Regions from separate parts of the Pseudoalteromonas sp. BZB3 genome, predicted to be linked through region 1. Evidence: predicted binding sites of a transcription regulator. Region 1 holds the regulator's gene; each other region holds the start of a gene.

Region 1 (6,953 bases):
TTATCAGAAACACTTCTAACCAAAGAGGGAAGGAGATTAACTGGAATGTTATCAACACAATAATAACCTAGGTCTTCCAATACCCTTAAGGCAACGGATTTGCCCGACCCTGAGCGACCACTAATGATGATCAGTTCCATGGATTCCTCTCTGTTAATTAATCTTGAAGTGCAATAAGTTGATAGAGTGCCTCATCGTCTTTTGCATGACGAAGTTGCTTGCAAAACTCTTTGTTGTTTAGTTTATCAGCAATTTCAGCTAAGGTCTTTAGATGTTCTGCATTATTACCTTCAGGTACAAGCATTGCCAAGAGAATATCGACAGGTCGGTTATCTATTGCGTCAAAATCAATACCGTTTTGATTAGTCACTAAAATGGCAAAAATAGTATCAATGCCTGTAAGGCGGCCATGAGGAATAGCAATACCTTTGCCTATGCCTGTGCTACCTAGTTTTTCCCGCGTTAGGAATGCATCTAATATTTCGTGGGCGTTATGCTCTGGAAGGTGTTGGCTCGCTAATTCACTGATGTACTCTAGCGCACGTTTTTTGCTATTAAAAAGGACCGCAGCTTTACTGCAGTCCTTGTTGATAATCGAGCTAAGTTTCATGGTTAGTGTCGAGTTAATTTCTCTTTGTGTTTGATAACTTGGCGATCGAGTTTATCAACGAGTTTATCAATGGCTGCGTACATATCAGAGTGTTCATCTGAAGCGAAAATTTCACCGCCATTTAAATGAACGGTAGCTTCGGCTTTTTGTACCAGCTTCTCAACATCTAAGATCACGTGAACGTTATTAATGTGATCAAAATGCCTTTCTAGCTTTGCAAACTTCGTGTTTACATAGTCTCTTAATGAATCTGTAATTTCTACGTGACGACCAGTTAAATTTAGTTGCATAAGCATTTTCCTTCTCTTGGTTTACGTCTTAAATCAAGCTCTTACGCTGATTTGACGGTGGAATAGAGAGTGACTCGCGGTATTTTGCAATTGTACGACGTGCCACTTTGATTCCCTGTTCTGCCAATATATCTGCAATTTTGCTGTCGCTCAATGGCTTAGCTGTATTTTCTGCAGCAATTAGCTTTTTGATCAATGCTCTAATCGCAGTCGATGAGCATTCACCTCCGTTTTCAGTGCTTACGTGACTTGAGAAGAAGTACTTCAACTCAAAAATGCCACGGGGTGTATGCATGTACTTCTGAGTGGTGACACGAGAAATGGTAGACTCGTGCATCTCGACCATCTCAGCAACATCATTCAAAACCATAGGCTTCATTGCCTCAGGTCCATGTTCAAAGAATGCCTGTTGTTGTTGCACAATGCAATTGGTAACTTTCATTAAAGTGTCATTACGGCTTTCTAAGCTCTTAATAAACCATTTTGCTTCTTGTAGGTGAGAGCGAATGAATTGGCTGTCAGTGCTTGATTTTACTGAGCGTGACATTGCCGCATAATGATCATTAACCCTAATTTTAGGCATACATTCAGGGTTTAGCTCAACAACCCAGCGACCTTTTACTTTTTTCACCGACACATCAGGAATAACATACTCAGATTCTTCACGAATAATGCTGGCGGCAGGTTTAGGATTAAGGCTGTGAATGAGTGTCATCACTTCTTTTAACTCAGGCTCTTTGAGCTTGGTCTTTTTCATGATAGTGCGGTAATCACGGCTAGCAAGTAGATCAATATGCTCGCTTAACACCATTTTTGTTTCGCTAATGAATGGCGTATCAGCCTCAAACTGGTTAAGTTGAATACATAAGCATTCTTGTAATGATCGAGCCGCAATACCGATAGGGTCAAAGAGTTGAATACGCTTTAATACAGCCTCAACTTCATCGAGTTCAATTAATTCTTCGTCATTACCTTCATTGATGCTTTCTAAGAGTTCTTCGGTACTGACGGTAAGTAAGCCTGCGTCATCAACGGCTTCAACAATGGCAACGGCAATGGCTTTATCGGTTGGGCTGAATGGCGTGAGTTCTAATTGCCACATTAAATATTCGTGTAATGTTTCAGTGGTCTCACCCTGATAAACCGTTTCGTCTTCAGGCATAGGGCCGCTACTGGTGCTCGGTGCTGCACTCATGTACTCGTCCCATGTCACATCCATCGCGAGATCGTCACTGACAGTGTCTTTACTCAGTGCTGCATCGCTATCGAGTTCGTAATCGCTGGTCGGTTCATCACCGTGACCATCATCAGTAGAATTAGAGAGTTGCTCGCTAGAGTCAGTGTCTTTGGTCGCTTTGTCTGAATCATTGCCATCAGTACTTGGCTCTAATTCCGACTCATCTACTTCGAGTAAAGGGTTGCTATCCAGCGCTTCTTGGATCTCTTGCTGTAGATCAAGTGTGCTCAATTGCAGCAAGCGAATTGCTTGTTGCAATTGTGGTGTCATGGTTAGTTGCTGCCCCATGCGCAGCTGTAGCGATTGCCTCATGTATTTCTAACAATCCTTTTTGTTATTTGGATTATGTCTTGCTTTAACTATAGACGGAATTGTTCACCTAGGTAGACGTCTCTTACGGTTTGATCAGCTAAAACTGACTCAGGCGTACCTGACGCGATTAATTCACCATGTGAAACAATATAAGCTTTCTCACAAACATCAAGGGTTTCTCTTACATTGTGATCTGTAATGAGGACACCAATGCCGCGGTTTTTTAAATGCTCAACAATTTTCTTTATATCTAACACCGAAATCGGATCAACGCCAGCAAAAGGCTCGTCTAAAAGAATAAATTTAGGGTTTGCGGCTAAAGCGCGAGCAATTTCAACTCGGCGACGCTCACCACCTGATAAAGCCATGCCCTGACTGTCCCGAATATGTTGAATATTAAACTCATCCAGTAAGTCGTCTAAAGTTTGCTCTCTTTGTACTTTATTGAGGTCTTTACGGGTCTCTAAAATAGCCATTAAGTTTTGATAAACAGTCAACTTTCTGAAGATTGAGGACTCTTGAGGCAGATAACCAATGCCCATGCGTGCTCTACTGTGCATAGGTAGCAAAGTGATATCTTCATCATCTATTGTGACTTTGCCTTTATCGCTAGGCACAAGACCAACGATCATGTAAAAACTGGTGGTTTTACCTGCGCCATTAGGACCGAGAAGACCAACAATGCTTCCGGCTTCCACACTTAGGCTGACATTTTTTACGACTTGGCGGCCTTTGTAGCTTTTTGCTAGGGCTGTGGCAGTTAACACACTCATGCTCATTGACCTTGTTCAGGGTTAGACTTTGATGCTTTTTTCTCTGGTATCAATACCGTGTGAACACGTTGCTGATTTTGTTCGTTTCGCTCAGCACTGATCAGTTGCTTCTCGATGTCATAAATAATCGCTTCAGCTTTTGTACTTTGACCTCCCAGGCTTATTTCAGCTTTGCCTTTGATGGTAAGTAGTCTATTGGCAACGTCATACCTAACTTCTTCTGCGCTGGCGCTTAATACTGTGCCATCCGGTTGCTTTTCGATAAAACGAGCTGGTTTGCCTGTTGCGACTAAAAGCTGCTTGTTTTCACCGAGTTCTTCACGCTGATGTACTTCCAATCTGTCTGCATAAATTTCACGGTTGCCATGAATGATTTCAACATTTTCTTCAAAGATACCAATGTTTGTCTTTAATTGTGCTTGCTGCTTACCTGCTTTAATTGATACTTGTGACATAGGTGCTGTTTCAGCCAAAGCAAAGTTTGAAAAGCCGAGTAGTAGCAGTGAAAGAAGTAGTTTATTGGTCATAATAAATGGTTCGCGTATGGTTAATGAGCTCAATAATTTCAGTATTGAGGTCGGCATTGAGGCCTTGTCCTTTTATATTTAAATGAGGACCCACAATTTCTACGGGTAGATCTGAGCGCATGGCGCGCTGAGTTATATCTACTTGAATATGGTCTGCGCTGATTTGGCTTATCATAGCACCTTCAGTCAGATTTAGGGCTTTAACATCTCCCTCTAAAATCAGCATATTATTTTCATATAAAGTGGCTTCATTGGCCGAAAGTTGCCAATTTTGTGGGCCATTAAACAGGGTGAATGTAGGCGAGGTAAAATGGCTAAATCCGAGCTGCTGATAAAGCTCCATTTTATTCGCTTCGACTAGATAATTTCGCATACCGGCTTCAGAATATTTAGTTTGCTTTAAATTTGTAGCAACATAATCTGGCGTGGCGATGCTCTCTTCTTCGGTCGAACTTTGCTTTTTAGGTTGATCAAAATACGGTGACCATATCCAATACATGGTCAGTGCAAAAATAATTAATAATATGACGCGGTTGACCGTCATGCGCTTGTTCCTGATGTGCCGAGTGTATGACCCTGGCACAACATGAGTAAGTCAGTTAGTTCTCTCACTGCGCCAAATCCACCAGGCAGTAAAGTCGTGTAGTGTGAAAGATTGCGAATGATTGGGTGTGCATCATTTACGGCCACTGCAAAACCCACTTGCTCCATGACTGGCAAATCAGGACCGTCGTCACCAATATAAGCAATTTCGATATCTGTCAGGTTTAGGTTGGCTTTCAGCTCTTCGTAAGCTTGCAACTTGTCTTCTTGCCCTTGGTAAATATGTTTTACTTTTAAGCTAGTCATACGTTGCTGAACAATCTGTGAATGGCGACCGGTGATGACGGCAACTTCAACGCCTGAGTTGATCAGTGCTTTTATACCGAAGCCATCTTTGGTGTTAAATGCCTTTAATTCTTCGCCGTTATTGCCAAGGTAAATACGGCCGTCAGAGAATACGCCGTCAATATCACAAATAAGTAACTTAATTTGCTTTGCTCTGGTTACTACATCCTGACTAATAGGCTGATATAAGTCGGCAAATTGCATTTAAATGACTCCTGCTTTTAATAAGTCTTGCATGTTCAGAGCGCCAATTGGGCGATTAGTTTCATCAACCACGATTAACCCATTAATGCGTTTGTTTTCCATGATGTTTAACGCCTCAGCCGCAAGCATATCAGCTTTTGCGGTTGTACATTTGACTGTCATTGCATCATCAATTTTTGCGCTGTGCAAATCGAGTTTTTGCTCAATAATACGGCGTAAGTCTCCGTCGGTAAAAATACCGGCTAAGATTCCCTTTTCATCGACGATTGCCGTCATACCTAAGCCTTTGCTCGATATTTCGAATAACGCATCTTTGATTAGCTTGCCTGTTTCGATGATTGGCATTTGCTCACCTTGATGCATGATGTCATCTAAGGTCAGTAATAAACGTCTACCGAGAGAACCACCAGGATGCGAAAGTGCAAAATCATCGGCAGTAAAGCCACGTGCTTCTAGTAGGGCAACGGCAAGTGCATCTCCCATTACCAGTGTTGCCGTCGTGCTCGCTGTTGGCGCCAATCCTAATGGGCAGGCTTCTTTTGAGACCGCGATACATAAATGAATATCTGAAAGGTTAGCCATTGAAGAATTAGGGTTGCCAGTCATGGCAATGGTTTTTGCACCAATGCGCTTTATAACAGGAATAATATTAACGACTTCGCTGGTCTCTCCTGAGTTTGAGATCAATAAAACCACATCGTCTTTGGTGATCATACCCAGGTCACCATGGCTTGCTTCACCTGGGTGAACAAAAAAAGCGGGGGTGCCTGTACTGGCGAGTGTCGCAGCTATTTTGTTGCCTATGTGTCCAGATTTACCCATACCAATGACTATGGTTCTGCCCTGGCAGTCAAAAACAGCTTGGCATGCTTCAACAAAGCTTTCATCAATATATTGTGCAATTTCATCAATGGCTTGTTTTTCAATATCGATGACATTTAAAGCCGTTTTAGTAAATTGTTCAGCAGTCATGTGCACTCCAACAACTAAATAATGTAATACATGTACCCGATGAACGCGGCAAGAAGCAGGCCCCCTTCAACGCGGTTGATGCGGCGAGTGCCTTTGAGGCTTAGGCTCATCGCGATTAAAATGAACGTCGCGCCTAGCATAATGTAAATGTCGCGTTGTGCGATGTTTGCATCTATGTCTGCTGGGTTTAAGATCCCCGCAATAGAAAGAACAGCGAGAATATTAAAAATATTTGAGCCAATGATGTTACCCATTGCTAGGTCGTCTTCGTTTTTAAGTACGCCAGCGATACAGGCTGCGAGCTCTGGAAGACTGGTACCAACCGCAATGATTGTCAGGCCAATTAATAAGTCGCTCATACCAAAATATTTGGCAATATCAATGGCTGCTTCAATAAGGTAACCTGAGCTAATAGGAAGCATGATCATACCCACGACTAACCATAAAATAGCTTTGTTGGTTGGTACATCATTAGGTACTTCATCACATGCTTCAGCAACTAAAGGGTCATCGTCTTGGTTGCCTGAGCGTTTGGTTAAAATGAGTAAGGTTGCGAGAAAAGTGATAAAGCCAGCAAATAAAACAAGGCCTTCAGTGCGAGTAAAGTGATTGTCACTGACGATGAACCAAGCACCTAAAGACACAATTACAAGTAATGGCATTTCGCGTTTTAAGATACCAGAGCCAACTGAAAGTGGGCGCAATAGTGCGGTAATACCTAATACCAGTAATATATTGGCGATGTTCGAGCCCACCGCATTACCTACTGCGGTATCTGTTTTATCTGCAAAAGCAGCCTGCGCTGCAACCATCATTTCCGGGGCCGATGAGCCCATTGCTACTATAGTTAAACCTACGATTAATGTCGGTACACCGAAATTTCTTGCCAATGCTGCCGCGCCAAAGACAAAGCGGTCCGCACTCCAAACTAACGCGGCAAAACCAAGTATCAAAATGATGAAAGATAAAATCATAAAAAGAATATGCCAACAACGAAAACAAAATTGCGGCAAATAGTATCAAAAGCATAAAAAAAAGTATAAACAAAACGCTAGGTAAAAAGCTTTATTCATGAAGTGAGCTATTACTAAAGCAGAGCTGTATCTATCGCTTACAAAATTTTACGAATTCTCTTTTCAC
Region 2 (4,736 bases), on a different contig from region 1:
AGAGAGCTTTTCTAGGTCGATACTATGATGATTAAAAATACTGAGTAGGGGTTGATTGAGTAGGCGTTTTAGGCCCAAGCCAAACAGTTCACTACAAGAATTGTTGGCAAATTGAATAGTGTAAGCATCATCAATGACTAAGATGCAAGTTGATAGATTTTGCCAAACGTTTTCGGCAAAAGACGTTAAGGAGTGTACCATGATGGATCAGCTTTCATTGTTATGCACCAATTTGGTGCGTTTTATCATACGCCTACATTTGACTTGCATCAACGATTACTGACACTGGCTTTATGAAGGTAAAATGTGTGCTCTTTGCTTGTCACAATTTGTGTGCCTTGAGGGTTGAAAACAGCCATTTTTATCTTATGTTCACCTCGTGAGAGTGATTTAAGTACAAATGAAGTGGAAGACTGCTTTGCACCTACAGTACTGCCGTTATGGAAGAGCTGGACGGTAAAGCCTTTATGAAACCTAGGCAGCACTTGTCCACTGACATAAACGGTACCGGTGTTTTCTCTAATGGTTTGCTCATGGTTTGGTGAAGTGATATTTGCTTGATAAGAGATTTGCTTTTGGGTGTTTGATGATTGCAGAACATTGGTATTGGTATTGGTATTGGTATTGGTACTGGTACTTGGCATGACCAATGGCTTATTTAACTTTACTTCTTGCGCGCCTTTTCTGGGGGTGTCTGAGTAGACCCAATTGCCATTTTTATCTTTCCAACGATAAATTTTAGCGTCACTTGGCAGCGAAATCAGTGTCATTAAAATACATAACCCTTTTACCGTCCATTTCATTTTTTTGCCCTAACTCTTATCACACAATGCAATAAATACTTTAGTTGTTTATGAACTGCTTTACCATAAAAAAGCCCGCTTTCGCGGGCTTGAGAACACATATGATTTAGGTGCGTGTCAGTTACACGCTTGAGTGCATTTTAAACTCGTCACTTGTAGTGTGAGTTGTCATGTCCTCTAGAATTTAACTGCTAATTAAGCAATTAAACGCTGTAGTACATTTCGAACTCAACTGGGTGAGTCGTCATGTTCAGTTTTTCCACTTCTTGTGACTTAAGTTTGATGTATGCATCAATTAAGTCATCAGTGAATACGCCACCTTGGATAAGGAATTCACGGTCAGCATCAAGTGCTGAAAGCGCTTCTTCTAGTGAAGCTGCAACTGTTGGGATTTCAGCCGCTTCTTCTGCAGGTAGGTCATATAAATCTTTGTCCATTGCATCGCCAGGGTGGATCTTGTTCTTGATACCGTCAAGACCAGCCATAAGCATTGCTGAGAACGCTAGGTAAGGGTTTGCTGTTGGATCTGGGAAACGTACTTCGATACGACGTGCTTTCTCAGAAGGAACAACTGGAATACGGATTGAAGCAGAGCGGTTACGTGCAGAGTATGCAAGCATTACTGGTGCTTCGAAGCCTGGTACTAAACGTTTGTATGAGTTAGTAGACGCGTTAGCGAATGCGTTGATTGCTTTAGCGTGCTTAATGATACCACCGATGTAGTATAGTGCTTCTTCAGAAAGACCGCCGTACTTGTCACCAGCGAAGATGTTCTGGCCATCTTTACCTAGTGATTGGTGACAGTGCATGCCTGAACCATTATCGCCTACGATTGGCTTAGGCATGAAAGTTGCCGTTTTACCATATAGGTGCGCCATGTTGTGGATAACGTATTTCATTTCTTGAATTTCGTCTGCCTTCAATACCATGGTATTAAAGCGAGTTGCGATTTCGTTTTGACCCGCTGTAGCTACTTCGTGGTGGTGTGCTTCAACAACTTGGCCTAATTCTTCTAGAACTAAACACGTTGCAGAGCGCCAATCTTGTGAAGAATCAACCGGTGCTACTGGGAAGTAACCGCCTTTTACGCCTGGACGGTGACCCGTGTTACCACCTTCGTAATCTTTGTCAGAGTTCCAACATGCTTCTTGAGCATCAATTTTGTACATAGAACCAGACATGTCAGTTTTGTACTTAACATCGTCAAATAGGAAGAATTCTGGTTCTGGACCAAATAAAACAGTGTCTGCGATACCAGTTGAACGCATGTACTCTTCTGCGCGCTTAGCAACAGAACGTGGGTCGCGCTCGTAACCTTGAAGTGTTGATGGCTCAACAACATCACAACGTACGATGAGTGTTGTTTCTTCTGCAAATGGGTCTAACTTTGCAGAGTCAGCATCAGGCATTAGCACCATGTCTGATTCGTTGATGCCTTTCCAACCAGCGATTGAAGAACCATCAAACATTTTACCATCTTCAAAAAAATCTTCGTCAGCTTGGTGATGAGGAATAGAAACGTGTTGTTCTTTACCTTTAGTGTCAGTGAAACGTAGGTCAACAAACTTAACGTCGTTTTCCTTGATAAATTGTAAAACTGTATGAGACATGTGTGTCCTCCAAAACTCGTTGGGTTAGTTATTTTGCTATAACTTTCGTTATTACTGCGCAGCTATAAGCGGGTATTGTGCCAGTTTTTTATCTAAATGAATTTAAAGGTTTTTTGTGTTATTTGATTTGTGTTGCACCTTAGTGGTGCACCAACATGATCCGCAAATGCACGCTTGTGGTGCAGCTCCAGTATAGTGCATGATGCTTTTTTGCCCAGTTTTTAGTTGCAAAAATACACGCTTTAATTTCATTTCCATGCTGTATTAAGCAGCAGGATGGCTGTATTGTCATTTAAATCACATTTATAAAAGGTATTTTGTTGAGATTATTGTATTAAAGCAGGCGCTTTTATGGCGTGGTTTATTTCAGCTTCTATACTGAATTGACCCTTTATTCGTCGAATAGTGACGTCAGTTGAAAAAATAATGCTGCATAAACTTTCATCTATGGCGTTATTAGGGGATAATACGTCCCTTTTAAATTCTAGCGGCCTATTTTGGGCTGTGCTACACGATTTGGTGTATAGGATTAACCCACTCTTTCGAGTAATTATCTGAGTTATAAACATGAGCATTGAAAAATTACGTAATATCGCGATTATCGCGCACGTTGACCACGGTAAAACGACCCTAGTAGACAAGCTACTAGAGCAATCGGGCACGTTAGAAACACGTGGCGGTAATGAAGAACGCGTGATGGATTCCAACGACATCGAAAAAGAGCGTGGTATTACCATCCTAGCTAAAAACACCGCGATTGAGTGGAACGATTACCACATCAACATCGTAGACACTCCGGGACACGCTGACTTCGGTGGTGAAGTAGAACGTGTTCTTTCAATGGTTGACTCAGTATTACTTCTAGTTGATGCGCAAGAAGGTCCAATGCCGCAAACGCGTTTCGTAACGCAAAAAGCATTCGCACTAGGTCTTAAGCCAATCGTTGTTATCAACAAAATCGACAAGCCAGGTGCACGCCCTGATTGGGTAATGGACCAAGTATTCGATCTATTCGATAACCTAGGTGCAACTGACGAGCAGCTTGATTTCCAAGTTATCTACGCTTCAGCAATTAACGGTTGGGCAACGCTTGACCTAGACGAGCCTTCAGACAACATGCAACCAATGTTTGAAGCGATCGTTGAGCAAGTAGAAAAGCCAGATGCAGATCCTGCAGGCGCATTCCAAATGCAGATTTCACAGCTAGACTACAACTCATACATCGGTGTAATCGGTGTTGGTCGTATCAAGCGTGGTACTGTTAAAGTAAACCAACAAGTAACAATTGTTGGTGCTGACGGTTCTACTCGCAACGGTAAAGTTGGCCAAGTACTGACTTACTTAGGTCTTGACCGTCACGAAGCACAAGAAGCGCAAGCGGGCGACATCATTGCAATTACCGGTCTAGGTGAACTTAAGATCTCTGATACTGTATGTGATGTAAACGCAGTTGAAGCACTTCCAGCGCTTTCTGTTGATGAACCGACAGTAACAATGACGTTCTCTGTAAATACGTCTCCGTTCTCTGGCCAAGAAGGTAAATTCGTAACTTCACGTAATATCCTTGAACGTCTTCAAGCTGAGCTTGTTCACAACGTAGCACTACGTGTTGAAGAAACAGATAACCCAGATAGCTTCCGCGTGTCAGGTCGTGGTGAACTTCACCTAGGTATCCTAATCGAAAACATGCGTCGTGAAGGTTACGAACTAGCTGTATCTCGTCCAGAAGTAATTCTTCGCGAAGTAGATGGTCAGTTAGAAGAACCGTACGAAACAGTAACAGTTGACGTTGAAGAAGAGCACCAAGGTTCTATCATGGAGCAACTTGGTCTTCGTAAAGCAGAAATGACTGACATGGCACCAGATGGCAAAGGTCGTATCCGTATGGACTTCATGATGCCTTCACGTGGTCTTATCGGTTTCCAAACTGACTTTATGACGCTGACGTCTGGTTCTGGTCTAATGTACCACACGTTTGATCACTACGGTCCACACAAAGGCGGTAACATTGGTCAACGTAAGAACGGTGTACTTATCGCAAATGCTGCTGGTAAAGCACTAACTAACGCACTATTCAACCTTCAAGACCGTGGTAAGCTATTCATCGGTCATGGTGTTGAAGTATACGAAGGTATGATCATCGGTATTCACGCGCGTGATAACGACCTAACTGTAAACGCCCTTAAAGGTAAGCAGCTTACTAACGTACGTGCATCGGGTACTGACGAAGCGCAAAACCTTGTGCCACCAATCGTTATGACACTAGAGCAAGCACTTGAGTTCATCGATGATGATGAGCTAGTAGAAGTAACACCTGAAAGCA
Region 3 (4,736 bases), on a different contig from region 1:
AGACTTTTGATCAACCGCAATATCTAAATCACGGCCAGTCTCTACAACAGCCCCCATGGTCATATTAGTGCCCGGTCGCTCTTGCATAGCGAAAACACGAGTCGGTAATCCTTCACCAAACGCTTGCATTGAACGCGCTTGTGCAAAGTCAGCTTTAAAGCCTGTGGTATTGGCATTGGCTAGGTTATTCGCTTTTAATGCCACGCCACGCAAACTTTGTTTGGCGCCAGACATTGCGATATACAGCATTTTATCCATTACATTTGGCCTAAAAATTAATCTTAAACCTAATAAAGCAATAAAGATGCCAACCTAATTTTGACGTGGAATAAAGAAAGGCCGCGGTTGCGGCCTTGATGAAAGAGGGTTTAAGTGATTATCGGATCTGTAGAATGTTCTGTTGTAGCGTCGAGTTAACTTCTAAGGCACGAGAGTTAGCCTGGAAGTTACGTTGAGCACTAATCAAATCTACGAGCTCGTTTGTAAGGTTAACGTTTGATTGCTCTAAAGCAGATGAGTTAATTGTACCTAATGTACCTGAGCCTGGCTCACCCGCGATTGGCTCACCTGAAGTTAGGCTCTTCTTCCAAGCTGTGCCACCAACTTGAGATAGACCTTGAGAATTCGAGAAACGAACCATTGCAACTTGACCTAAGAAAGAAGTATCGCCATTAGAGTATGACGCAACAACCTTACCATCCGTACCAATATCAATACCAGCTAGTCGGCCTACTGTTGCACCATCTTGCTCTAATGCTTTAACCTCAAAACGGCTAGCATACTGAGTAGGTAGTTTATTCGCTGTATTACCTTCATCGCTCCAGTTTACTGTAATATTATTTGGAAACTGTGCACCATTTGTTAGTCGACGTGTCAAACCTGTGGACGCAGTCGATGCAATATTAATATCAGGGAATGTTGTCGCTGGAGCTGTTACATCAGGCAAACCTGCCGCTGTAAATTGTAAAGTGTCGATTGGTGTGTGTGCACCTGTCGCTGTTTGAGCACCATTGATATCAATGGGGATTTCATCCATTGTTGCATACACTTGCCAAGAGTTATTTGCAACTGCTGGATCTTGTTTAACAAAGAAAAACTGTACAACATGTGGCTCACCTAACGAATCATAAATGGTCGTTGATGTTGATGAATTATAGCTTGTACTATCGCCTGGATCGAACGTTGTAGTTGATGGTGCGCCAGCACGTGAATCTAAGTTCATTGAACTATAAATGTTTGACGTGTGACGAGGTGAACCAGACGCGTCAGGAATTTGAATTGGAGATGCGGTACTCAGGCTCAGTGATGTTGTATTACCCGTGCCAGGGTCAACCGGAAAGCCTTGTAAGTAATTACCTGCGGCATCGGTTACGAAATTATCTTTATTAAGCTTAAACGCACCTGCACGCGTATAGGTATAATCTTGTGAAGAAATATCTTCACTCATTGCAAAGTAGCCTTCACCCGTAATCGCTAAATCTAACGAATTTTGGGTAAATTTAAGCGAGCCTTGGTGAAACTGCTGAGCAACCATAGTCGTTTGAGCACCGTCACCATTTTTAGTTTTGCCTGAACTAAATACTGAAGATGCATATACATCTGCAAATTCTGCACGAGACTCTTTGAAACCTGTCGTGTTAACGTTAGCAATGTTGTTTGCTGTGACATCTAAATCTTTTTGTGCCGCAGCTAATCCTGTTAATGCAATATTGAAACTCATGTTTTCACCTCTTTCACTTAAATTTACTTAAGTACTTAAATTCTATGCTATCTCTGCGACGTCTGATAATTTCACTGCGCCAGAGCTCGTATTAACAATGATGCCGTTAGCACCGTTTACGTTAACACTGTCAATGTTTTTGAATGTGGCCATAGGTAAACTGGTGTATTCACCGTTCAAACTACCCTCGGCCTTAATTTTGTAATTACCTGCAGGCATGGTTTCTCCGTCACCGTTTTTACCATCCCACTCAAAGCGGATCGCACCAGCTTTTTGAGCCCCCATGTCCATCTGACGAACTAGTTGGCCTTTGTCATCAAATATACTGACCGTTAGTTTCTCAACTGGACTTTGAGCAATGATCGAGCCTTTCGCTAATTGGTCATCACCAAAGTCTATCGAATCCGATTCTAATAGCGCTTTTTTGCCGACTAGCGTAGATGCCTGTAATGCAGAGTTAGAGGTCATTGAAGCTGACAGCATGTCAAACTTTTCATTTAAACCAGAAATACCTTCGGCCATCGTAAAATTCGTCATCTGCGAAATCATTTGGTCATTATCAGCAGGTTTACTCGGGTCTTGATAAGACAGTTGCTGAGTAAGTAGCGAAAAGAAATCTTCTTGCGTCAATGCATCGTTTTTCTTATCGCTCTGCGTTGTTTTATTTTGCTCAGACCAACGTAACGAATCCATATATGAAGATGCGGCATTAATATCGTTACTCATCGGCTATACTCCCACTAGCGCTGACCAAGTAATAAAGTTTTGCTGAGCATTTGCTTGGCTGCGTCAGCAACTTGGACATTGGTTTGGTACGAACGTGAAGCAGAGATCATGTTTGCCATTTCTTCTACTACATTCACATTTGGTTTATAGATGTACCCGTCTTTGTCAGCACTAGGGTGATTAGGGTTGTACTCAACCTGTAATGGCTTATCACTCTCTACGATGCCTAGCACTTTCACTCCTACCGATGCATTTAGCTGGCTTGGATCATGTGCCTCAGACGCTTTGGTCAGTTCAGCTGCAAATACAGGGTGTCGCGCTCGATAAACTTTATCTTGGCTAGAACTGATGCTATTGGCATTTGAAATATTACTCGCTGTGGTATTCAATCGAATATTTTGAGCACTCATTCCTGAGCCTGCTATATCGAAAACATTATATAAGCTCATGGTTATGCTCCTTGACTACCTAGGGCTTTCTTTAGCCCTTTAAACTTGCCAGTTAAAAATTGCAAACTTGCCTGATACTCTAATGCGTTTTGTACATACAAGTTTCGTTCCACTTGTATATCAACTGAGTTACCATCACCTGTATCTGCTTGATTTGGATTACGAAATAGCTCAACACTACTATTTAACTGGCTGCCGCCATGTAGATGTTTACTGTCTGTTCTTTGCATCATGTTGCCACGTTGCTGAGACGACTTTGCCGCTTTGAATGCCTGTGCAAAGTCGATATCTTTTGCTTTGTATCCTGGTGTGTCTGCGTTCGCAATATTACTTGCTAACATCTCTGCACGTTGTGAACGTATCAACATAGTATGCTGATGAACCCCAAGTGCTTTATCAAAACTAATTGCCATGACACGACTCCAAAAATTTGACTCTACGAAGTATAAGCAATAAACGAGCCAATATAAGAACATTTTATTTCAATAGGTTAGGAGGGTAATGTATAGATAGAAAGGTTTGAGGAGAAATGACTAAGATATAAAAAAGCGGCAAGTAGGTTGCCGCTTAGTATTTATTATGTTTTCTTACGGTAAATAATCCCTGGATTACATCGGATCATTTCGAATTCATCACTTAGCCCTGCCATCGACTCGGATGCCCCTAAAAACAAATACCCTCTAGGGTTCAGAGCCTGAGCGAACTGTGAAATAATCTTAGCTTTGACTTCTGGCGAAAAGTAAATCAGTACATTTCTGCAAAAGATAACATCAAATTTCCCCATCAAAGAGTAGGAATCGAGCAAGTTAAGGTGCCTAAAATTAACCATTCTCTTTATTGGATCAACAACTCGCGCCATGCCGTTACCACTGTCTTGAAAAAACTTTTGACGACGTTCAACTGACAACCCTCGTGCCAAAGCCAATGAGTCATACTCTGCGTTTTTACACATATCAAGCATGGTATTTGATATGTCAGTCCCGACAATTTGCACACCCATTTTCAGTGCACCAGGGTTTTGAGATTGATACTCCTGTGTCGCCATCGCAATAGAGTATGGCTCCTGACCTGAAGAGCTTGCCGCTGACCAGATTTTTAAGCCCCTACGGGTGTCTTTCAATTCTGGGTAAATTTTACTTTTTAACAACTCAAAAGGATAAGTATCTCTAAACCAGAGAGTTTCATTTGTGGTCATGGCATCAACAACAGCAGCCCTTAGCTGACGTTCATGGGGACTCAATGTTTTAGCGACAAGCGCAGAAAGAGAGTCCACCCCAAAGCGGGCCATCAACGGAGCTAAACGGCTTTTTACCAAATAAAGTTTGTTATCTCCAAGAACAATACCACATTGCTGCTCTAGGAAGGTTCTGAACTGGTCATATTCGCCTTGTTGAAGGTTTTTATTTTCCAAGATACTACCGCCGTTATCTAATCACAATGAACCCATTTTTTAACCGCTGTTGCTAATTCATCAGGGTTAAACTTTGCAATAAAATCATCAGCGCCAACTTTTTCAATCATAGCCTGATTAAACACACCACTTAGTGAAGTGTGTAAGATTACATGCAAAGGGGCTAATTTTGGATCTGCTTTAATTTCAGCAGTTAACGTATAGCCATCCATTTCAGGCATTTCTACATCTGAAATAAGCAGGCCTACACGCTCAGTTATGTCATTTTGACAATCAACTTCTGCAATCTCTTTTAGCCTAATTAAAGCTTCTTTACCATTTTTTGCTAATTCTGTTTGAACACCTAATGGCTCCAAAGCACGCTTGACTTGGTTTCTTGCAACTGCAGAGTCATCTGCGATAAATACAATTCGCTCACCAAGGTCTTTTT

Evidence for each region. Region 1 encodes sigma-54, which starts transcription at its own class of promoters, with help from an activator protein. Its sites were predicted from a motif close to GTTGGCACGNNNNTNGNNT; they were not measured.
Region 2: a site for sigma-54 is predicted at 2,480-2,498, ahead of glnA (glutamate--ammonia ligase). Genes of this name have one in related genera too.
Region 3: a site for sigma-54 is predicted at 3,343-3,361, ahead of flgB (flagellar basal body rod protein FlgB). Genes of this name have one in related genera too.

What each region holds. Positions count from the first base shown of each region.
Region 1 covers NZ_JBECOS010000001.1:385,586-392,538, reverse strand. Annotated here, with positions in the region: gene rapZ (RNase adapter RapZ) at 1-140, opposite strand, end outside; gene ptsN (PTS IIA-like nitrogen regulatory protein PtsN) at 158-610, opposite strand; gene hpf (ribosome hibernation promoting factor) at 613-900, opposite strand; gene ABMY35_RS01685 (RNA polymerase factor sigma-54) at 929-2,449, opposite strand; gene lptB (LPS export ABC transporter ATP-binding protein) at 2,497-3,222, opposite strand; gene lptA (lipopolysaccharide transport periplasmic protein LptA) at 3,225-3,749, opposite strand; gene lptC (LPS export ABC transporter periplasmic protein LptC) at 3,739-4,293, opposite strand; gene kdsC (3-deoxy-manno-octulosonate-8-phosphatase KdsC) at 4,290-4,841, opposite strand; gene ABMY35_RS01660 (KpsF/GutQ family sugar-phosphate isomerase) at 4,842-5,813, opposite strand; gene ABMY35_RS01655 (calcium/sodium antiporter) at 5,828-6,787, opposite strand.
Region 2 covers NZ_JBECOS010000007.1:36,098-40,833, forward strand. Annotated here, with positions in the region: gene glnL (nitrogen regulation protein NR(II)) at 1-201, opposite strand, end outside; gene ABMY35_RS05575 (DUF4124 domain-containing protein) at 270-803, opposite strand; gene glnA (glutamate--ammonia ligase) at 1,007-2,413, opposite strand; gene typA (translational GTPase TypA) at 2,981-4,736, shown strand, end outside.
Region 3 covers NZ_JBECOS010000014.1:18,310-23,045, reverse strand. Annotated here, with positions in the region: gene ABMY35_RS16010 (flagellar basal body rod protein FlgF) at 1-258, opposite strand, end outside; gene flgE (flagellar hook protein FlgE) at 377-1,720, opposite strand; gene ABMY35_RS16000 (flagellar hook assembly protein FlgD) at 1,763-2,446, opposite strand; gene flgC (flagellar basal body rod protein FlgC) at 2,461-2,895, opposite strand; gene flgB (flagellar basal body rod protein FlgB) at 2,898-3,308, opposite strand; gene ABMY35_RS15985 (protein-glutamate O-methyltransferase CheR) at 3,473-4,306, opposite strand; gene ABMY35_RS15980 (chemotaxis protein CheV) at 4,324-4,736, opposite strand, start outside.